Regions from separate parts of the Streptomyces sp. Ag109_G2-15 genome, predicted to be linked through region 1. Evidence: riboswitches for the same ligand, from Rfam matches in the RefSeq annotation. Region 1 holds a riboswitch; each other region holds the start of a gene.
The links. Region 1 has a riboswitch for cyclic di-AMP ahead of CRP49_RS43265 (LysM peptidoglycan-binding domain-containing M23 family metallopeptidase). Riboswitches for the same ligand answer to the same signal wherever they lie in the genome.

Region 1 (7,251 bases):
CAAGTACGAGCTGCTCGCCGACGTCCGCGGCCGGGGCCTGATGATCGGCATCGAGTTCGGCAGGCCCAGCTCGCTGAAGCTGCGCAGCCGCTGGACCATGCTGCAGGCCGCGCGCAAGGGCCTGTTCGCCCAGATGGTGGTCGTACCGCTGCTGCAGCGGCACCGGATCCTCACCCAGGTCTCCGGCGACCACCTGGAGGTCATCAAGCTCATCCCGCCGCTGGTCCTGAACGAGGCGGACGTGGACCGGTTCGTCGACGCCTTCACGGCGGTGATGGACGACGCGCACAGCGGCGGCGGCCTGATGTGGGACTTCGGCAAGACGCTGATCAAGCAGGCGGTGGCCAACCGCTGAGGCCGGGTTTTTGCCTCTGAGGCAAGAAATTTGCCCCAGGGGCAACACTCCGGCTGAATGGAGGCATGAACGCCTCAGAAGCCGCGCCGCCGGCGGGCCAGGGCGACGACCTGCGCGCCGTGGCGCCGCAGCTGCGCGCCCTGCGCCGGCGCACGGGCCTCACCCTGGAGGCCGCGGCCCGCTCCGCCGGGCTCTCGCCGGCCCACCTCTCCCGGCTGGAGACCGGGCAGCGCCAGCCCTCGCTGCCGATGCTGCTCGCGCTCGCCCGCATCTACGGTACGACCGTCTCGGAGCTGCTCGGCGAGACGGTCGCCGACCGGGACGCCGTCGTGCGCGCCGCCGACATGGAGCCGACCCACGCGGGCGGCTGGACGTACGTCCAGGCCGGAGCCCCCGGCCGCGGCATGCAGGCGCTGCGCGTCCGGGTGCCGTACGGCACCCAGGGCGACATCGTGCGCGTCCACCCGGGTGAGGAGTGGCTGTACGTCCTCAAGGGACGGCTCCGGCTGCGCCTGGGGGACACCGCGCATCTGCTCGCGCCCGGCGACAGCGCGCACTTCGACTCGCTCACCCCGCACCGCCTCGCCGCCGAGGACCACGACGGCGTGGAGCTGCTGTTCGTCCACACCCTGCTGCAGAGCCCCACGGCCACGCTGTGCCTGGGCCCGCTGACTGGAGAGCTGCCATGAGCAATTTCGAGGAGAGGTTCCCCCGCGCCCTGTGGATCCGGCTGGTCATCTACATCGCCGTGGGCCACGTGTTCGCCGCGTTCCTCTACCTGCTGTTCGAGCTGGGTGGCAAGGGCTGACCGCCGTCAGTCCAGCAGGCGCTCCCGCAGCCGCTCCCGGGTCGCGGGGGTGAGCCCCAGGCCCTGCTCGAAGTAGGTGTCGACGCCGCCCCACGTCTCCTCGATGCTCGCGAAGGCCGCCTGAAGATACTCGGCGCGCGCGTCGAAGAGCGGACTGAGCAGCTCCATCACCTCGGGTGTGTACGCGGTGTCCGCACTGCCGTTGCGACGGACCTTGTAGCGCCGGTGCTTGGCGTTGGACTCCAGGTAGTCGGCGATGACGGCCTCGCGCTCCACGCCCACGGCGAGGAGCGTGACGGCTATGGAGATGCCCGCGCGGTCCTTGCCTGCCGCGCAGTGCATCAGCGCGGGCACGCTGTCCTCGGCGATCGCGTGCAGCACCCGGGAGTGCTCGGCGGTGCGCTCCTTGACGATCGTCCGGTACGAGGCGACCATCCGGGCCGCCGCCTTGCCGTCCGCGAGGATGCCGCGCAGCTGGTCGAGGTCGCCGTCGCGGACCATCTTCCAGAACTCGGCGCCGTCCGCCGGGTCGCTCAGCGGCAGGTTCACGTTCCGCACGCCGGGCAGGGCGACGTCCGGGCCCTCCAGCTTCTGGTCGGCCGCGTTGCGGAAGTCGAAGATCGTGTGCAGGCCCAGGGACGCGAGGAAGGCCGCGTCGTCCTCGGTCGCGTGCGCGAGATGGCCGCTGCGGAACAGCAATCCGGGGCGCACCCGCCGTCCGTCCACGGTGGGCAGCCCGCCCACGTCACGGAAATTACGCACTCCGGCCAGCTCGGGCTCGGTCGAGGGGACCTGCTGCGTCACGGGGGCTCCTCCCGGTCAGCCCCGCCGGCGCGGCTCGTCGACGGGCACTCCGTCGACGATACGACATCGATTACCTCGGGCAATGAGTTGTCCACAGGCGTTGCCACCAGGGGCTGTGGGGCCTAATGATGTTCGCACTTGAGCGGATCTGTTGGCACCTGTGAGGTCTCGATGGTGGACATCGCCGAAAACGGTCGTACGTGGCTCCTGTCGGGGCCCACAAGCAGCTATGCGCTGCATCTCTCCGAGGCGGACGAACTGCTGCACCTCCATTGGGGACCACGGATCGCGCTCGCCGACGCGGAGGCCCTGGCGGTGAGTCCGCTGCCCGCCTACTGGCCCTTCGAGTCCCCGCTCGACGGCCGCGAGGAGTACCCCGTCGAGGGCGGCCCCCGCTTCGTCCGCCCGGCCCTGTCCGTGCGCACCGAGGAGCGGCGCGGCACCGAGTGGCGCTTCGTGTCCCACCAGTCCGAGGATGACGAGCTGCGGCTGGCCTTCGACGACGACGGGCTCGCCGTCACCCTCCACTACCGGATGCGCGGGGATGTCCTGGAGCGCTGGGTGACCGTGGCGAACGGCGGGCACGCGCGCGTGGAGCTGCTGCGCGCCGACGCCGCCACCTGGACCCTGCCCGACCGCGAGGGCTGGCGGCTGTCCCAGCTGCACGGCCGCTGGGCCGCCGAGTCCCTGCTCGCCACCGCGCCGCTCACCTACGGCGAGAAGATCATCGGCAGCCGCCGCGGCCACACCGGCCACCAGCACCTGCCCTGGGTCGCGCTGGACACCGACGCGACCGAGGAGCGCGGCGAGGTCTACGGCTGCGCGCTCGGCTGGTCCGGCTCCTGGCGGATCGCCGTCGCCCAACTCCCCGACGGGCGCGTGCAGATCACCGGTGGCGCCGGCTACGACGACTCGGGCCTGCTGCTGCTCCAGCCGGGCGAGTCGTACACCACCCCCGTCTTCGCGGGCCTGTGGAGCGACGGCGGTTTCGGCGGGGCCAGCCGCACCTGGCACGCCTACCAGCGGGCGTACGTCATCCCGGACGCGGACCAGGACCGGCCGGTGCTGTTCAACTCCTGGGAGGCGACCAACTTCGACATCTCCGAGGAGCAGCAGGCCGCCCTCGCCCGGCGGGCCGCCGACATCGGCGTGGAGCTGTTCGTCGTGGACGACGGCTGGTTCGGTGCCCGCACCAGCGACCGGGCCGGCCTCGGTGACTGGACGCCCAACCCCGACCGCTTCCCGCACGGCCTCAAGCCCCTCGCCGACCAGGTGCACGACCTCGGCATGCAGTTCGGGATCTGGGTCGAGCCCGAGATGGTCAACCCCGACAGCGACCTCTACCGCGCCCACCCCGACTGGGTGCAGTACCAACCGGGACGGAAGCGGACGGAACTACGCAACCAGCTCGTCCTCAACCTCGCCCGCGAGGATGTTCAGGAGTACCTCTGGGAGCAGCTGGACACGCTCCTGTCCAGCGCCCCGATCGACTACGTGAAGTGGGACTTCAACCGCTGCTTCACCGACGCCGGCTGGCCCGGGGAGCCGTACCCGCAGCGCCTGTGGGTCGACCACGTCCGCGCCCTGTACGCCCTGCTGGACCGGCTGCGCGCCGCCCATCCCTCGGTCGCCTTCGAGTCCTGCTCGGGCGGCGGCGGGAGGATCGACCTGGGCGTGATGAGCCGCACCGACCAGGTGTGGACCTCCGACAACACCGACCCGCTCGACCGGCTCGCCATCCAGCACGGCTTCAGCCAGATCCACCCCGCGCGGGTCATGGCGGCCTGGGTCACCGACAGCCCGAACACCCAGCTCAACGGGCGGGAAAGCTCGCTGCGGTTCCGCTTCGTCAGCTCGATGGCCGGGGTGCTCGGCGTCGGCGGCGACCTCACCGAGTGGACCGGGGAGGAGCTGGCCGAAGCCCACCGGTGGGTGGAGCTGTACAAGGAGATCCGCCCGGTCGTCCAGCGCGGCGACCAGTACCGGCTGCGGCCCCCGGCGGGCGGCCTCAGTGCCGTCCAGTACGTCCTCGGGGACGAGACCGTGGTCCTCGCCTGCCTGCAGGCGCAGCACTACGGCGAGCCGGTCCCGGCGCTGCGGCTGCGCGGACTCGACCCGACGGCGTCGTACGAATGCCGCGAAACGGGTGAAGTGCACCGCGGGGCGGTCCTGCTGCACCACGGGCTGCGCACCGGACTGAAGGGTGACCTGGATGCGACGGTTCTCCGACTGCGTCGCATCTGAGCTTTCTGTCCGAATTGGAGCCTTCATTCCAACTCGCTCTGGAATGAGGGGGCGTGGGGAGTCGGGGCGTGAGGAGCGTCATATTCGTGACCGTGCGTCGCGCGTCATGTCCACGTAATTCCGATAGCGGCAAAGGGAATTGAAAAGGGGAGAGATTCGGGAATTCACGGAGAGTGACCGTGAATTCCCGAATTGGATCACTTGAGACCCCGACGTCGGGAACCGGTCGCTTGTCCGGGTCCGTCTTGCTCGCTTACGTTCGCCACCAATCCGGACGGAACGCCGAATCCTGCCGCCGCCCGGAGTCCCCACACACTTCACCCGTGTTCGGCAGGAGCGGGGGACCCACCAGGTATGACTGCCTGTCCCGGTCTCCGCGACAGGCTGGGGGTGTAGCCGCGCAGCGCGCGGCCGGGCAGCTCCAGCCCGAACCCGACAGCTCACCTCGCAGGCGCCGGAGAGGAATGCGCCATGCCCGCGAAGGGTAAGCACCGCCGTCCCAAGGCCCCGCGTTTCACCCGCTCGATCGCCGTCGCCGGAACCGGTGGCGCCGCGCTGGTCCTGCCGTTCTTCGGGGCCACCGGAGCGCACGCCGCCACCGCGCAGTCCGTTTCCGGAAAGGCCGTGCAGTCCCTTCCGTCCGTGGCGAAGACGGCCGCGAAGAAGGCGGCCGCACAGCAGAATTCGGGCGTGCGCACCTACACGGTGCAGTCCGGTGACTGGCTCGCGAAGATCGCCGACGACCAGCACGTCAGCGGCGGCTGGCAGCGGCTCTACGACGACAACCGGCAGGCCGTCGGCCAGGACCCCTCGCTGATCCACCCGGGTCTGAAGCTGTCGCTCGGCGGGCAGGCCGCCCAGACGCACACCGAGCCCTCCGCTCCCGCCCCCGCGCGGGCGCCGCAGTCCCAGGCCGCCGACACCTCCGGTGCCGCCACCGCCCCCTCCACCGGCTACACCCTCCCGGTCACCGGCGCCACCATCGGCACCGGCTACCACGTGGCCGGCAGCATGTGGTCCAGCGGCTACCACACCGGCGTCGACTTCGTCGTGCCGACCGGCACCTCGCTCAAGGCCGTCGCCGCCGGCACCGTCGTCTCCGCCGGGTGGGGCGGCGCGTACGGCAACCAGGTCGTCATCAAGCTGAACGACGGCTACTACGCCCAGTACGGCCACCTCTCGCAGCTCTCCGTCTCGGCCGGCCAGACCGTGACCGCGGGCCAGCAGATCGGCCTCTCCGGTGCGACCGGCAACGTGACCGGCCCGCACCTGCACTTCGAGATCCGCACCACGCCGAACTACGGCTCGGACATCGACCCCGTCGGCTACCTCCGCACGCACGGCGTCGCCGTCTGAGGCTCCGGCTTCCAGGGACCCACTCCTCGAGAATCACCTGCCTGATACGCAGTCGAAGGCCGGACCCCGATCCACGGGTCCGGCCTTCGGCATGTGCGCTCGTACCACCCGTCTCGTTGCGGTCCTGTGGCGGCCGCGCCCAGGGTGTCGACAGGAGAGGTGGGGTGCGGACACAGTGGCCTGCGTGGGATGCAAGCGCTTTCTGTCTCCGTTTTCCGTCTCCGCTTCCCGTCTGTGAAGGAGCCACCCGACGTGACGACCACCCGCCGCGGCTTCGCGGCCCTCGCGGCCTCGGCCGCCCTCACCGCCCTCGCCCCCGCACCGGCCGCCCACGCCGCACCCCGCCACCGCCGCCTCCTCGCCCATGACGACTTCCGGCACGGGCTCGGCCAGTGGGTCACCGAACTCCAGGACGGCGGCAGCGTCACCGCCGCCGACGGCGTCCTGGACATCGACGTGCCGAGCGGCGCCACGGTCTGGTTCCGGCAGCGGCTCGACGGGCCGTACGTCCTCGAGTACACCGCCACCGCGGTCTCGGCGGGCGGCGCCAACGACCGGGTCTCCGACCTGAACAACTTCTGGAACGCCACCGACGTCCGTTCTCCGGACGACCTGTTCGCCGCCCGCCGGGGCGGCGCGCTCGCCGAGTACGACTACCTCACGACCTACTACGTCGGCTACGGCGCCAACTCCAACACCACGACCCGGCTGCGCCGCTACGTCGGCGAGCCCGGCGTCCGCCCGCTCGTCTACGACTACACCGAACCCCTGCTGGTCCCCGGCCGGCCCAACCATGTGCGGATCGTGTCGGACGGCTCGCTCGTGCAGTGGTGGAACAACGGGCGGCTCGTGTTCGACTACACGGACCCGGAGCCGTACACCGGCGGACACTTCGCCTTCCGGACCGTGTGGAGCCACTTCCGGGTCAGCGGCTTCCGGGTGTGGCGATCGCACGGTCAACGCGCCTGACCGGGCCGCTATTCCTGGATTGGCAAATTATTTAAGGGTGTCTCATCTCACCGTCCGTCAACCCCTGCTTACGGTCGCGTAGGTCACATCCGAAGGTGAATCATGGTCCGACGTGGCAGACGATTCGAAGAATGACAACAGATCAGTGATCGGGTCGTACGTGGCGGTGGGGGACAGCTTCACCGAGGGCGTGGGCGACCCCGGACCCGACGGGGCGTTCGTGGGCTGGGCCGACCGGTTCGCGGTACTGCTCGCGGACCGGCGCCCCGAGGGCGACTTCGCGTACACCAACCTGGCCGTGCGCGGAAAGCTGCTCGACCAGATCGTGGCGGACCAGCTCCCGAAGGCCGTCGAACTGGCCCCGGACCTCGTCTCCTTCTGCGCGGGCGGCAACGACATCATCCGGCCCGGCACCGACCCGGACGAGGTGGCCGAGCGCTTCGAGCGGGCGGTGGTCCAGCTCACCGAGGCCGTGGGCACGGTGCTGGTGACGACCGGCTTCGACACCCGTGGCGTCCCCCTTCTCAAGCATCTGCGCGGCAAGATCGCCACCTACAACGGGCACGTCCGCGCCATCGCCGACCGGTACGGCTGTCCCGTGCTCGACCTGTGGTCCCTGAAGTCCATCCAGGACCGCAGGGCGTGGGACGACGACCGGCTCCACCTCTCACCCGAGGGCCACACGCGCGTGGCGCTGCGCGCCGGCCAGGCCCTC
Region 2 (7,251 bases), on a different contig from region 1:
CAGCGAGTTCAGCCGCCGCTGGGTCGTATCCGCCTGCTCCTTCGCGCCGTTGTACTTCTCGGTGGCGGCCTCGGCCTCCTGGTACAGCTTGTCCACCTTGGCCTTCACCTGGGTCGGTGTCAGCTGCGGCTCGGCGTTGCCGGTCCCGTCGAAGGCCGTCGCGGTGGCCGCGCCCGCCAGAGCGAGGGTGGCGGCCGTGCGGGCCGTGTTTCCGCCGAGCGAGCGCTGTCGGGGCTTTCGGTGCGCTGCCACCTGGACCGTCACGTCCTTCCGTAGGACTCCTGCGACCGAGCGAGCGGTGTGCCCGGCGGCGGCCCGCACAGGGGAAGCGGGCCGTCGCCGGACCTTTCTCGGCGGTGGTGGCCGACTGCCGCCCCTGGCCCGGGCGGCGGTGGGGAGCCGGTCACCTGGGGGAGGACGCTAAACCCGAGTGTGACGGCTTGGTAACGCGGAGTACGGAACTGGCTTCGAGCGATCGCCGCGTGACCGTATGTGACCGCATTGCCGGGCTGGAGACGTCGTCTTCACGCAGCGTGGTGACCGATGCGCGGAATGCGGGGCACACAGGAGTCATGGGGTGCTATAGGGCGCATATATGCAAGATCCACGGATGCTCCGGGTGGGCCCGGTGACAGAGGGCTGTGGAGCCCCTGATTAGGCTCCGGGCTCATGGACGTACTCATCCATCTCTTCGTCGGCCTGCACATCATCGGCATCGCCGCGCTGCTCGGCGGTTTCCTCACCCAGATGAAGGCGATGGGCCAGGGCACGGCCCGCTTCGTCCCCGGGATGCTGCACGGCGCGTTCACCATGCTGGTCACCGGTGTGGCCCTGGTCGGTCTCAACCAGGCCGACGGCCACCACGTGAACACCTTCAAGATCGGCGTGAAGCTGGCCCTGCTGATCGTGATCCTCGGGCTGGTGTACGTGAAGCGCGACGAGGAGAAGGTGGACAAGAGCCTGTTCGGGCTGGTCGGCGCGCTGACCGTCGCGAACATCTTCATCGCCGTGCTGTGGACGTGACGCTCAGCGCCGTCCGGTGATCCCGGCGCGGGCCGTGAGGGCCGCGCCGGCCGCGACCGCGAGCCACGCCGCCACCGTCACCCACACCAGCGCCCGTCCCGGCCCCTTCAGCCACCCGATGCCCACGGCGGCCGCGACCGACAGCGTGGCCGCCCCGGTCATCCCCATGGGGAACACTGTCGCCCACCGCCGCATGTCGTAGCGCAGCCGGGGCCGGGCCACCTCGGCGGCCAGGAGGACCACGTACCAGGCCAGATCCAGGACGAGCAGCGCCACCGTCACGTTCCGCAGCACGCCCCGGTCGTCGTCGTTCCACAGGTACAGCCGCGCACTGTCGGCGGAGAGCAGCTCCGACCCGGCCAGCGCCGAGATGGCGAGCGCCCCGCCCGCGATCCACTGGTCCCCGGCCCCCTCGAGGACCTGCCGTGGATCGAAGTGCCGCAGGGCGAGGCCGTAGAACACCAGGCCCAGCCAGAACAGCACCAGAGCGGCGTGCGCGAGCCATGCCGCCGTCTGGACCGCGGCCAGTGTGGCCGCCAGCACTGCCGGCGCCTGTGTGGCCACACAACACAGGAACACCGCTCCCGGCAGGCGCCGCTTCCAGTGCCGCATGACGAGGTACAGCAGCGGCGGCCAGAGCACCACAGCCAGTGCCAGCGCTGCCTCGGCCAGGGTCTGCCGGCCGAGCGCCGAGAACCGGGTGCCGAGCACGGCCGTGGCGGCGACCGCGGTGAGCGCGCCCGGGCTCCGCGCCTCGGCCATCCAGCGCTCCCGCTGTGCCACAAGCCGTACGACGAAGTCGGCGGCCAGCGCCAGCCAGGCGACGCAGGCCAGCCACAGGAAGACCCGGGACACCGTCTCGTCGCCCGTCAGATGCAGGCCCACCGACACGACGCCGGTCGCCATGACGGCGGCCCCCGCCGCCGGCGGATGCCCCGCCCACCACGCACGCAGAGCTGAGATGCCGGGCACGCGCCCGATGCTAGGCAGCCGCGCGGGCGCGGCACGGTGGGCACGCGCGCGCGTGGGGCTCGAAAACCTCGAAAAGGGGACGAACGGGCTGCGGAAAGGGGGCGGTCAGGCCGGAAGAACGGGACGCTCAGGCGGGTCGGACCACGCTGTGGATGATCGATTCGCCGGCGTAGTAGATCGACTCCTCGCGGACGTACGCGCCGGGCTTGGGGGCGTGGATCATCATGCCGTTGCCTATGTAGATGCCGACGTGGCTGATGTCGTCGTAGAAGAAGATCAGGTCGCCGGGCTTCGCGTCGGCGAGGGAGACCGTGGTTCCCACGTCGACCTGGTCGTAGGTGGTGCGCGGGAGCGTGACGCCGGCGGCCTTCCAGGCGGCCTGGGTGAGGCCGGAGCAGTCGTACGATCCGGGTCCGGTGGCGCCCCACACGTACGGCTTTCCGATCTGGGCGCGCGCGAAGGAGATCGCCTTCTCGGCCTTGGTGGCGTACGTCCCGGAGGACGTCGACGAGCCGCCGGACGCGGACGAGCCGCCCGACGACGAACCGCTGTCCTGCTGGGCCTGCGCCTCTGCCGCCTGCTGCTTCGCCAGCTCCGCGGCCTTCCGCGCGGCCTCCTCCTGCTTCTGCCGCTCGATCGCCGCAAGCCGGGCCTTCTCCTCGGCCGTCAGCTGGGACAGCAGTGTGCGCGCGGAGGCGAGCTTCTTCTGGACGGTGGCCTTGGCGGTCTGCAGTTCGTTCTGCGACTCGGACAGCGTCTGGAGGCTCTTGGCGGCCTCCTGCCGCTTCTTCATGGTCGCGGCCTGCTCGGTGACGTAGTCGTCGACGGCGCTCTTCTGCCGCGAGGTCAGCCGGTTCATCAGCTGGCTCTCGTCGAAGTAGTCCTGGGGACTGTCCGCGAGCAGGAAGGTGGCGGTGTCGGGTGTGCCGGCCCCGGTGCGGTACTGGGCGGCGGCGAACGAGCCCAGCTCCTCGCGGGCCTTGTTCAGCCGCGCGGTCCGCCGGGCGACCTCCTCGCGCAGGGAGTCGATGTGGTTGCGCTGCTTGCCGGTCTGCTCCTTGGCGGCGTTGTACTTCTCGGTCGCCGACTCCGCCTGGCGGTAGAGGTCGTCGACCTTCTTCTCGACCTCCTCCAGGCTCGGCTTCCCATCGGCCGGGGGAGCGGCGTCGGCCGTCTGGGACAGCACGGCCACGGAGGTGAGGGCGGCGGTGGCGAGGACGGGGGTGCGGAGACCTGCTCCACGTGTGCCCGCGGGGCGCGGCTTGCGGTGCGACGCCAAGGGAGGCGACTCCTTCCATGTGCCGCCTACCGGGTTAGCTGTCGGGTTCGGGCGGTCGGAAGGTTTGCCCTACGGCTCTCGTCCCGGGCGGGACGTGTGCCGATTCACCCCAAGGTTCGGTGGGTCCCCGGCTCCGGGCGCCGTGCAGGGGCGCGCCGGACTCGGCGGAGGCCGCGCGGCTCGGCGACGTTCGCCGGAAGGGGGCGTGCGGCCCGACCGGCAACCTAGCCAACTGGTGTGACTCGTGTGAAGGTTGGTGCACTATATGTCCGATACATTTTCGTGACCTGGGGGTGGGACCGCTCCCGTGTCACGGGGTGATTCCGCTGCGTGAGGGGCTGTTGGCGTCCGGGCCGCGCACGTCCGCCCCTCCCGGAAACCGGCCATGGTTTCCGGGACGGCGACCGGTTGTCGGTGCGGCACCCTAGACTCGGAGAGCGATGAGCAGCCTCTTTGACGACAGCTTCCTGGCGGACCTCCAGACCCCTCGCGGGCACGAGGAGGAGCCCCCGCCGCCGCCCGAGGACGATCACGCTCCGGAGCCGCTTCCGGACGATCTGTTCGGCGGGAAGTTCGACGCGCCGCCGGACCGGGACGCGTACTACCGCGACGGCGCCCCGCGCCCGGCGCTCGACGCGGCCGCGCTCCTGGAGGGGCTGAACGACAACCAGCGCGCCGCGGTCGCCCACGCCGGCTCCCCACTGCTCATCGTCGCCGGCGCCGGCTCCGGCAAGACCCGCGTGCTCACCCACCGCATCGCCCACCTGCTCGCCGAGCGGCATGTGCACCCGGGCCAGATCCTCGCGATCACCTTCACCAACAAGGCCGCGGGCGAGATGAAGGAGCGCGTCGAGCAGCTCGTCGGCCCGCGCGCGAACGCGATGTGGGTCATGACCTTCCACAGCGCGTGCGTACGGATCCTGCGCCGCGAGTCGAAGAGGCTCGGCTTCACATCGAGCTTCTCCATCTACGACGCCGCCGACAGCAAGCGCCTGATGGCCCTGGTCTGCCGCGACCTGGACCTCGACCCCAAGCGCTTCCCGCCCAAGTCCTTCAGCGCCAAGATCAGCAACCTCAAGAACGAGCTGATCGACGAGGAGGACTTCGCCGCCCAGGCCACCGACGGCTTCGAGAAGACCCTCGCCCAGGCCTACGCGCTCTACCAGTCGCGGCTGCGCGAGGCCAACGCGCTCGACTTCGACGACCTGATCATGACGACGGTCAACCTGCTGCGCGCCTTCCCGGACGTCGCCGAGCACTACCGCCGCCGCTTCCGGCACGTCCTGGTCGACGAGTACCAGGACACCAACCACGCCCAGTACGCCCTGGTGCGCGAGCTGGTCGGCACCGGCGCACGCGCCGACGAATCCGACGTACCGCCCGGCGAGGCCGACCTCCCGCCCGCCGAACTGTGCGTCGTGGGTGACGCGGACCAGTCGATCTACGCCTTCCGCGGCGCGACCATCCGCAACATCCTCCAGTTCGAGGAGGACTACCCGAACGCGACGACGATCCTGCTGGAGCAGAACTACCGCTCCACGCAGACGATCCTGTCCGCCGCCAACGCGGTCATCGAGCGCAACGAGTCCCGCCGCCCGAAGAACCTGTGGACCAACGCCGGTCAGGGCGCCCGGATCACCGGCTACGTCGCCGACACCGAGCACGACGAGGCCCAGTTCGTCGCCGACGAGATAGACCGCCTCACCGACGCGGGCGAGGCGAAGGCCGGGGACGTCGCCGTCTTCTACCGCACCAACGCGCAGTCCCGTGTCTTCGAAGAGGTCTTCATCCGCGTCGGCCTGCCCTACAAGGTCGTCGGCGGCGTCCGCTTCTACGAGCGCAAGGAGGTCAGGGACGTCCTGGCCTACCTGCGTGTCCTCGCCAACCCCGAGGACTCGGTGCCGCTGCGCCGCATCCTCAACGTCCCCAAGCGGGGCATCGGCGAGCGCGCCGAGGCGATGATCGACGCGCTCTCCCAGCGCGAGAAGATCAGCTTCCCGCAGGCGCTGAAGCGCGTGGACGAGGCATACGGCATGGCCGCGCGGTCGACGAACGCCGTCAAGCGGTTCAACGTGCTGATGGAGGACCTCCGCACGATCGTCGAGTCCGGCGCCGGACCGGCCACGGTCCTGGAGGCCATACTCGAACGCACCGGGTACCTGGCCGAGTTGCAGGCCTCGACCGACCCGCAGGACGAGACCCGCATCGAGAACCTCCAGGAACTCGCGGCCGTGGCCCTGGAGTTCGAGCAGGAACGCGCCGAAGGCGAGGCCGGCACACTCGCCGACTTCCTGGAGCAGGTCGCGCTGGTCGCCGACTCCGACCAGATCCCCGACGAGGACGAGGCAGGCTCCGGCGTCATCACTCTGATGACCCTGCACACCGCCAAGGGCCTGGAGTTCCCGGTCGTGTTCCTGACCGGAATGGAGGACGGCGTCTTCCCGCACATGCGCGCCCTCGGCCAGGCCAAGGAGCTGGAGGAGGAGCGGCGCCTGGCGTACGTCGGCATCACACGCGCGCGGGAGCGGCTCTACCTCACGCGGTCGTCGCTGCGCAGCGCCTGGGGCCAGCCGTCGTACAACCCGCCCTCCCGCTTCCTGGAGGAGATCCCGGCCGCCCATGTGGAGTGGAAGCGGAAGGGGGCTGCCGCGCCGGTGTCCTCCGGGCCGGCCTCCGGGATCGCGGCCTCGCTCTCCTCGTCCCGCTCCCGCTCGTCGGCGGCGGGTGCGTCCGGGTTCGCCACCCGGCGGGCCTCCGAGAAGCCGGTGGCATCCCTGGCCGTCGGCGACCGGGTCACCCACGACCAGTTCGGGCTCGGCACGGTCGTCGCGGTGTCGGGCGTGGAGGACAAGGCCCAGGCGACGATCGACTTCGGGGACGGGAAGCCGAAGCGGCTGCTGCTGCGGTACGCGCCGGTGGAGAAGCTGTAGCCGGACGAACGAAGCCCCGCCGATCCGGCGGGGCTCATTTCGTGGGGCTCAGGTCGGGTCCAGTCCGTGGCTGCGCAACCACGGCAGCGGGTCTATGGCCGCGCCGCCCGCCGGCCGTACCTCGAAGTGCAGGTGCGGGCCGGTGGAGTTGCCCGAGTTGCCGGAGTAGGCGATCGGCTGGCCGGCCTTGACGGCCGTACCGGAGGCGACGCGGTAGCTGGAGAGGTGGCAGTACCAGGTCTCCGTGCCGTCCTTCGCCGTCACGATCATCATGTTGCCGTAGGCGCTGTTCCACTTGGTGGAGACGACGCCGTCGGTGGCGGCCATCACCGTGGTGCCGTAGGAGACCGGGAAGTCGATGCCCGTGTGCACGGACATCCAGTTCACACCGGCCTGGCCGAAGTAGGCGCTGAGCCCCCGCTGCATGACCGGCAGCGCGAACTTGGGACGCAGCCGCTCCTTGAGCGCTGCCTCCGCGGCGGCCTTCTTCTGCTGCAACTCCTGCTGCGCCTTGAGGTCGATGCGCTCCTGCGTCCGGCTGGCCCGGTCGGCGAAGTCGTCGGCGCCGGCGGAGAGGGTCCGCAGCTGGGAGTCCAGCTTGCTGTTGGCGACGGACGGCTTCACCGCGTGCGCGTCCGAGGCGGAGGCGGTGGTGTCCTTGCCGCCGTCGCTCAGGCCGCCGACGGAGGCGGCGGCGATCCCCGCGACCCCCATCACACAGGCCGAGGGCACGGCGACGGTCAGCAGCGCGGAGCGCTTGGGGGGCGTACGGCGCCGGGAACGCGCCGCACTGCGGGAGCCCGCGCGGGGCGCCGGGACCGGGGCGGCCTCTTCCTGGTCGTCGAGCAGGGACGGTACGGCGGGCAGCTCGCCCGTGGCGCCCAACTCGCCGTTCACGTCGGGTGTTTCGGTGAAATCGCCGATTTCACCGTGCTCGCCCGGTTCGCCGTAGGGGGTGTCCTCGTACGACAGCTGCTCGAAGGCGCCGGTCGCCTGCACGTCGCCGACCTGCTCGAACGTGGCCGTGGCCTGCTGGTCGAACGGTTC
Region 3 (7,251 bases), on a different contig from region 1:
CCCGGTGGAGACCTTCATCGCCTACGGGGAGTGGTTCCAGGAGAGGCTGCTGCCCGACCTGGAGCAGGTCCGGGTCGTCTCCGTGGACCGCGACAAGAGCGGCGGGTTCGAGCTCAAGCTGGACTCGGGTGAGTTGTTCACCGCGCGCGCGGTCGTGGTCGCCACCGGCCTGTCCGGGCTCGCGCACCTCCCGGCCGAGCTGGCGGCAGAGGCGGCCGACGGTCCGACGCCCGCGGGTCCGGTCTCCCACAGCTCCCAGCACCACGACCTCGCCCGCTTCGCCGGCAAGGAGCTGATCGTCGTCGGCGCCGGCCAGTCCGCGCTGGAGACGGCCGCCCTCGCGGCCGAGGCCGGCGCCCAGGTGCGCGTGGTCTCGCGCGGCCGCGGCCGGGTCGCCTTCGGCGCCCCGCCCTGGGACCAGCCGAGGCTGCGCCCCGAGTCCCCCTTCGGCCGTGCCTGGTCCCTGTGGGCGCTCAGCTACTACCCCCAGCCGTACCGCTTCCTGCCCGCCCGGACCCGCCACTACCTGGTCCGCCGGGTTCTCGGCCCGCTCGGCGCCTGGTGGCTGCGCGACCGCTTCGAGGGCAAGGTCCAGGTCCACGAGGTCGAGCGGGTGGTGGGCGCCGAGGCCCCGGACGGCAGCCCGGTCCTCACCGTCAGCACCCACGGCGCACGCACCGAGCGGCTCCTGGCCGACCACGTCATCGCGGCCACCGGCTACCGCGTGAACATCGCCGCGATGGACTTCCTCGGCCATGAACTGCGCACCCGGCTGGCGGTGAGCCGGGGCACGCCCAGGCTCGGACCCGGGTACGTCTCCTCCGTCCCCGGCCTGTACTTCACCGGCCTTCCGGCGGCGTCCTCGTACGGCCCGGTGATGCGCTTCGTCTGCGGCACGGAGTTCGCCTCGCCGCGCCTGGCCAGGCACCTGGCGGCGGCACACGGCTGAGCTGCCCGGACGCTCCTTGCGCCTCCTCGGCTGCCCCCCTGCCTGAAGGAACTCCTCGGACGGGTCGGCGGCCGCGCGTGTGTGCATGCAGCCGGCGGGCCGGCCCCACGCACACACGCGCGGAGTGCTCCCACAGCAGCGGACGCGCCGAAAAATCCAGCGCCCGTGCGCACACCCACACGGTGAATCTGCGCAAGGCGGGCGCGAGAGAGGAGCGGATCGCCGCCGTCGGCACCTGGCGTGACGCGCCCTTCTGCGGCGACGCCGAGCGCATGACGAGGCTCGCCGACCGCTCCGAGGAGTCCGTGCCGGACGCGCTGCGGGACGGTGGCCGACCACTTCGACGGGAAGCAGCTCTCCGCACTGCTCCTCAGCATCTCGCGCACCAACATGTTCAACCGCGTGAACACCACCATCAGGGAGTCCGTAGGCACCACTTGGGGCTGAGGAGCACACAAGTCCAGGAACATCAGGGTGAGTCGGCGGGGCGCGCTGTCCGTATTCTCTGATCATGGCCGCACCCCCCGCATATTCACTGATCGCCACCGACCTGGACGGGACGTTGCTGCGCGACGACGACACCGTCTCCGACCGGTCGCGCGCCGCACTCGAGCGGGCGGCGCGGGCCGGCGCCCGGCACCTGGTGGTGACGGGCCGCCCGGCCCCCCGGGTACGGCCGCTCCTGGAGGGCCTCGGCAGCACGGGGCTCGCGGTGTGCGGGCAGGGCGCGCAGGTCTACGACGCCGGCGCCGACCGTCTGCTGTGGTCGGTCCGGCTGGACCGGGAACTGGCCGAGACCGCGCTCGGCAAGATCGAGGCCGAGGTGGGGCAGGTCTACGCGGCCGTCGACCAGGACGGCGTCGACGGGCTCACCCTGATCGAGCCGGGGTATCTGATGCCGCACCCGACCCTGCCCGCGGTGCGGGTCGGGCGGCGCGACGATCTGTGGTGCGAGCCCATCAGCAAGGTGCTGCTGCGCCACCACGCGCTGTCCGACGACGAGTTGGCCGCGATCGCGCGCTCGGTGGTGGGCTCGCTTGCGACGGTCACGATGTCGGGGCCGGGGACCGTGGAGCTGCAGCCGTGCGGCATCACCAAGGCGACGGGGCTGGCGCTGGCCGCCGAGCACCTGGGGATCGCCGCCGACCGGGCCCTCGCGTTCGGCGACATGCCCAACGACATCCCCATGTTCGACTGGGCCGCGCGCGGTGTCGCCATGGCCAACGCCCACCCCGAACTCAAGGCCGTCGCAGATGAGATCACCACGTCGAACGAGGACGACGGCATCGCCGTCGTCCTCGAAAGACTGTTCCCGACCGACTGACCGGGATATCAGTAGGGCCTGCCGCCGGCGCCGGTCAGTAGGCGCCGAAGACGTTGTCGATCGACCCGTAGCGCGCGGCCGCGTAGTTGCAGGCGGCCGTGATGTTCGCGACCGGGTCGTAGATGTCGTAGGACGTTCCGGCCACGTGGTACGCGTTGAACGTCGGGTCGATGACCTGGAGGAGGCCCTTGGACGGGATGCCCTTGGCCGCGTTGGAGTCCCAGAGGTTGATGGCCGCCGGGTTGCCCGAAGACTCGCGGATGACGTTGCGGTAGATGCCGTTGTACGTCCCCGGGATGCCCTTCTGGGCCATGATCGCGAGCGACTCGCGGATCCAGCCGTCGAGGGTGTTCGGGTACCCGGCGAGCGTGGTGGACGGCGTGGCGGCCGTGGGCGTGGCCGCGGAGGCGCTGGCCGCGCCGATGAGCGGGAGGGCGAGCACGGCGGCGCCGGTGCCGATGACGGCGAGCTTGCGGACGAGGCGGTTGGTGCGGGTGCGGCGGGGCTGAGCGGCAGCAAGCATGGGGACGTTCCTCTCCGTCGCCTGCGAGGTGAGCTGTCGGGTTCGGGCGGGGAGGTGCCCGGCCGTACCTCTGGGGGGAGGCACGACTTCACCCCTAGCCGTCCCGGCGCGACATGTGTCGTCCGGTCCGGCGGCTTACCTGGGTCCCCCGCTCCTGCCGTACGAATGAGTTCGTCGATGGGTGGTGTCAGACGCGGCAGGATTCGGCGTTCGTCTGACTGGCCCGGAAGCTATGCGACCGCACATGTCAGGAACAAGTACTGGATTCACCCAAAGAGGCAGTTGACCTTGATCTGTTCCGAATGGGGTACTTGATCCTTTGCGGTTGCCAACGCTCAACTGGCCGATGGGGCAAGGGGAGAACGGGGGTGGCGCCGATTGGCCGATTCGCGGCCCGCGTGACCCAATTCACGAAATGGCAAAGAGTACCAAATCAGACATGGGGGATTCGGGAGATTCGCCGGGCGTGGTGCAAAAGGAGTACTCCGCCCGCCGTGCGGTTCGCGACAAATCGGGCGAGATCCTGTTAAGTCATTGTGTACCCACACTTATCAGATGATCAAAAACATACCGGCCGTGATCCGATACCGCCCGGGCTGGACCGGTGGGCGCTATCGGTGATCGAAACAGGACCGGATACGCTGACTTGAGTGATGGCAACGACCTATCGACAAACCGTGTAATCGCCAGCAGACACCAGCAGACAGGAGACCCCTCGTGACCGTCGTCGGGCCGTTCGGGCTGAGCGTGCGGGACCAGGCTCTGGAAGCCGATGTCCAGGCCGGATTGGCGGCTGTCGAGGAAGGCTTGCTCGAAGCCACCAAGAGCGAGGTCCCGTTCATCACGGAGGCCGCGCAGCACCTCGTACGGGCCGGTGGGAAGCGGTTCAGGCCGCTGCTCGTGATGCTCGCGGCGCAGTTCGGCGACCCGTACGCGCCGGGCGTCGTGCCGTCGGCCGTCGTCGTGGAGCTGACCCACCTGGCCACGCTGTACCACGACGACGTCATGGACGAGGCGTCCGTGCGGCGTGGTGTGGACAGCGCCAACACCCGCTGGGGCAACTCGGTCGCGGTCCTCACCGGCGACTTCCTCTTCGCCCGCGCCTCCCAGATCCTCGCCGACCTCGGCCCCGAGGCGGTCCGGGTGCAGGCCCTCGCGTTCGAGCGGCTGGTCACCGGGCAGATCCTGGAGACCGCGGGCCCCTCGGACGGCCGCGACCCGGTCGACCACTACCTGGACGTGCTCGGCGGCAAGACGGGCTCCCTGGTGGCCGTGTCGTGCCGGTTCGGCGCGATGATGTCCGGCGCCGACGAGACGGTCGTCGACGTGCTCACCCAGTACGGCGAACGGCTCGGGGTCGCCTTCCAGCTCGCGGACGACGTCCTGGACATCGCCTCCGACTCGCACGAGTCCGGGAAGACCCCCGGGACCGACCTGCGCGAGGGCATCCCGACGCTGCCCGTGCTCCGGCTGCGCGAGCGGGCCGCCCGCCTCGGTCTGGCCGAGGACGTCGCGCTGTGCGAGCTGCTGGACACCGACCTCAGCGACGACGCCCGACACGCCGAGGCGCTGACCGCGCTGCGCGCGCACCCCGCGCTGGAGCAGGCCCGCCGGGACACCGTCCGGTACGCGGAGGAGGCGCGGGCGGCGCTGGCCCCGCTGCCGGAGTGCGACGCCAAGGCGGCGCTGCTCGAGCTGTGCGACGCGGTGGTGCACCGGGCCGGCTAGTCGCCCGCACACCTGCCTCGAGGGCGGTGTCACCCGCACGACCCCTACGGGTCGGGGGAGGCGCCGCCCTCGCGTGTCATACCCCAGGCGTACACGGAGTTGGCTCCGTGGTCTGACGCTTCCTCACGGCCGATTTGGTCAGATGGAAACCACGGAAATCACCACTCCTCACCGATTCGGGTGAGAATGGCGGCTCAGGTGGACCAGTGTGGGGACAGCCGCCGCCGACGACGGAGGTAAGGCACAGATGGCACCGTACGAATCCGACGAGGCAACGGGCGCCGGGCAGGACGAGGACCTGCACTCCGGACGCCGCAAGGCCGCCCGGTACGTGGTCCCGGTCGCGGTGGTGGGGGTGGCGGCGGCCACGATCGGGCTGGTCCCGGCGCTCGCCGATTCCGGTTCCCCCGATCTGCCGAAGATCAGCGCACAGCAGCTCATCGAGAAGATCGCCAAGTCGGACGTGCAGCAGCTGTCCGGCACGGTGAAGGTCAGCACCGACCTCGGCCTGCCGGACCTCGGCGGCCTGGAGAGCAGCCTGGCGTCCGGGGCGGCCCAGGGCGGCGACGGCTCCTCCGCCGACCCGACGTCCAAGCTCACCGAGCTGGTCTCCGGCACGCACACCCTGCGCGTGGCGACCGACGGCCCGGACCGGCAGAAGCTGTCGTTGCTGGAGAGCGGCGCCGAGTACAGCCTCATCCACGACGGCAAGAACGTCTGGGGCTACGACAGCAAGAGCAACGAGGTCTTCCACGGCACCGCCGCCGACTCCGGCAAGAAGCACCGGGCCGAGCCGCCGGCCACGCCCAAGGACTTCGCCGACGAGGCCCTGAAGTCGGTCGACGACACCACGTCCGTGACCGTAGACGGCACCGCCCAGGTCGCCGGACGCGACGCCTACAAACTGCTGATCAAGCCCAAGCAGTCCGGTACCACGGTCGGCGCCATCAGCATCGCCGTGGACGCGAAGACCGGCATGCCGCTCAAGTTCACGCTCACTCCGAAGAGCGGCGGCGCCGCCGTGCTCGACGCGGGCTTCACCCAGGTCTCCTTCGCCAAGCCGGCCGCCTCCACCTTCGACTTCACCCCGCCCAAGGGCGCGAAGGTCACCGAGGAGAAGGACGGGTCCCGGGCGCGCGAGCACGCCCCGAAGTCCGGTGAGGACTTCGCCCAGGGCCTGGAAGGGGCCAATGTGCTCGGCAAGGGCTGGACGTCCATCGCCACCTTCGACACCGGCGCCAAGGGCGGCCTGCCGTCCGGCTCCGAGGGCGGCGCCTTCAGCGGCTTCCTCGGCTCGCTCGGCGACCACGTCTCCGGGAAGTTCGGCAAGGGCACGGTCTTCTCCACCCGCCTGGTCAACGCCCTCATCACCGACGACGGCAAGGTGTACGCCGGAGCGGTCACCAAGGACACGCTGGTGAAGGCGGCGAACGAAGGGAAGTAACCCTTCCTGGGCCCGGGACGCTTCCTGGGCCCGGGTCGCTTCCTGGGCCCGGGACACGACGAATCGAGGGAGCCGATGGACGAACCGTCCGCCACGGAGCAGGACTCCGGGGACGCGCCGGCGCACGTCATCGCCACGCGCGGCCTCACCAAGCGCTACCGCGGCGGACAGCTCGCCGTCGACGGTCTCGACCTGACCGTCCCGGCGGGCAGCGTCTTCGGCTTCCTCGGCCCGAACGGCTCGGGCAAGACCACCACCATCCGCATGCTGATGGGCCTGATCGAGCCGACCTCGGGCACGGCCCGCGTCCTGGGCCGCCCCATGCCCCGGGCCACCCGCGCCGTCCTCCCACAGGTCGGCGCGCTGATCGAGGGCCCCGCCCTGTACGGCTTCCTCTCCGGCCGGGACAACCTGCTGCGCTACGACGCCGCCGACCCGACCGCCGACCCGCGCACCCGGCGTGCCCGCGTCGCGGCCGCCCTGGACCGGGTGGGCCTCACGGCCGCCGCCGGCAAGAAGGCCAGGGCGTACTCGCTCGGCATGAAGCAGCGCCTGGGCCTGGCCGCGGCCCTGCTCCAGCCGCGCAGACTGCTCGTGCTGGACGAGCCCACCAACGGCCTCGACCCGCAGGGCATGCGGGAAATCCGCTCCCTGATCCGGGAGTTGGCCTCCGACGGCACGACCGTCTTCCTCTCCTCCCACCTCCTCGACGAGATCGAGCAGGTGTGCACACACGCGGCGGTGATGGCGCAGGGCCGCCTGATCACCCAGGGCGCGGTGGCCGACCTGGCGGCCGGTGCGCGCGGCCGGCTGGTGGTGACCACCCCGGATGCGGGCGAGGCGGCCCGGGTGCTGAAGGAACAGGGCGTCGGGGACGTCACGGTGGACGGCGACCGGGTGACCGGCGAGCCGCCCGCCCAGGACCTCGCCGAGGTGAACGCGGCATTGGTCACCGCCGGCGTCCGGGTCCGGGGCTTCACGCTCGAACGGGCCTCCCTGGAGGACGCGTTCGTGGCACTGACGGGGGAGGGATTCGATGTCGCGGGCTGAGGCACTCCAGGCACCGGCCGCACCGGCCGCACCGAACGCAGCGGCCGGCTCCGGCCGTCCGAACCCCCTGTGGACCTTCGGGCTGCTGCGCAGCGAGCTGGTCACCACCGTCCGCCGCTGGCGCACGCTCGCGCTGCTCGGGGTGCTGGCGGCGGTGCCGGTGCTGGTCGGGATCGCGGTGAAGATCGAGACGCGGGGCGGTTCGACGGCGGGCCCGAGCGGCGGCGACGGGC

Region 2: it holds a riboswitch for cyclic di-AMP, as region 1 does, so the genes downstream of both, CRP49_RS08520 (C40 family peptidase) here and CRP49_RS43265 (LysM peptidoglycan-binding domain-containing M23 family metallopeptidase) in region 1, are expected to answer to the same signal.
Region 3: it holds a riboswitch for cyclic di-AMP, as region 1 does, so the genes downstream of both, CRP49_RS09440 (transglycosylase SLT domain-containing protein) here and CRP49_RS43265 (LysM peptidoglycan-binding domain-containing M23 family metallopeptidase) in region 1, are expected to answer to the same signal.

What each region holds. Positions count from the first base shown of each region.
Region 1 covers NZ_OCNI01000002.1:1,516,150-1,523,400, reverse strand. Annotated here, with positions in the region: gene CRP49_RS43290 (aspartate aminotransferase family protein) at 1-355, shown strand, start outside; gene CRP49_RS43285 (helix-turn-helix domain-containing protein) at 421-1,044, shown strand; gene CRP49_RS43280 (DUF6126 family protein) at 1,041-1,163, shown strand; gene CRP49_RS43275 (tyrosine-protein phosphatase) at 1,170-1,967, opposite strand; gene CRP49_RS43270 (alpha-galactosidase) at 2,139-4,211, shown strand; cyclic di-AMP (ydaO/yuaA leader) riboswitch at 4,515-4,678, shown strand; gene CRP49_RS43265 (LysM peptidoglycan-binding domain-containing M23 family metallopeptidase) at 4,683-5,567, shown strand; gene CRP49_RS43260 (DUF6250 domain-containing protein) at 5,820-6,536, shown strand; gene CRP49_RS43255 (SGNH/GDSL hydrolase family protein) at 6,682-7,251, shown strand, end outside.
Region 2 covers NZ_OCNI01000001.1:1,988,765-1,996,015, reverse strand. Annotated here, with positions in the region: gene CRP49_RS08535 (C40 family peptidase) at 1-252, opposite strand, end outside; gene CRP49_RS08530 (hypothetical protein) at 670-1,023, shown strand; gene CRP49_RS08525 (tellurite resistance/C4-dicarboxylate transporter family protein) at 1,027-1,995, opposite strand; gene CRP49_RS08520 (C40 family peptidase) at 2,123-3,274, opposite strand; cyclic di-AMP (ydaO/yuaA leader) riboswitch at 3,283-3,451, opposite strand; gene pcrA (DNA helicase PcrA) at 3,715-6,204, shown strand; gene CRP49_RS08510 (M23 family metallopeptidase) at 6,253-7,251, opposite strand, start outside.
Region 3 covers NZ_OCNI01000001.1:2,169,543-2,176,793, reverse strand. Annotated here, with positions in the region: gene CRP49_RS09455 (FAD-dependent oxidoreductase) at 1-949, shown strand, start outside; gene CRP49_RS09445 (HAD family hydrolase) at 1,461-2,273, shown strand; gene CRP49_RS09440 (transglycosylase SLT domain-containing protein) at 2,308-2,796, opposite strand; cyclic di-AMP (ydaO/yuaA leader) riboswitch at 2,802-3,015, opposite strand; gene CRP49_RS09435 (polyprenyl synthetase family protein) at 3,514-4,524, shown strand; gene CRP49_RS09430 (outer membrane lipoprotein carrier protein LolA) at 4,772-5,968, shown strand; gene CRP49_RS09425 (ABC transporter ATP-binding protein) at 6,044-7,018, shown strand; gene CRP49_RS09420 (ABC transporter permease) at 7,005-7,251, shown strand, end outside.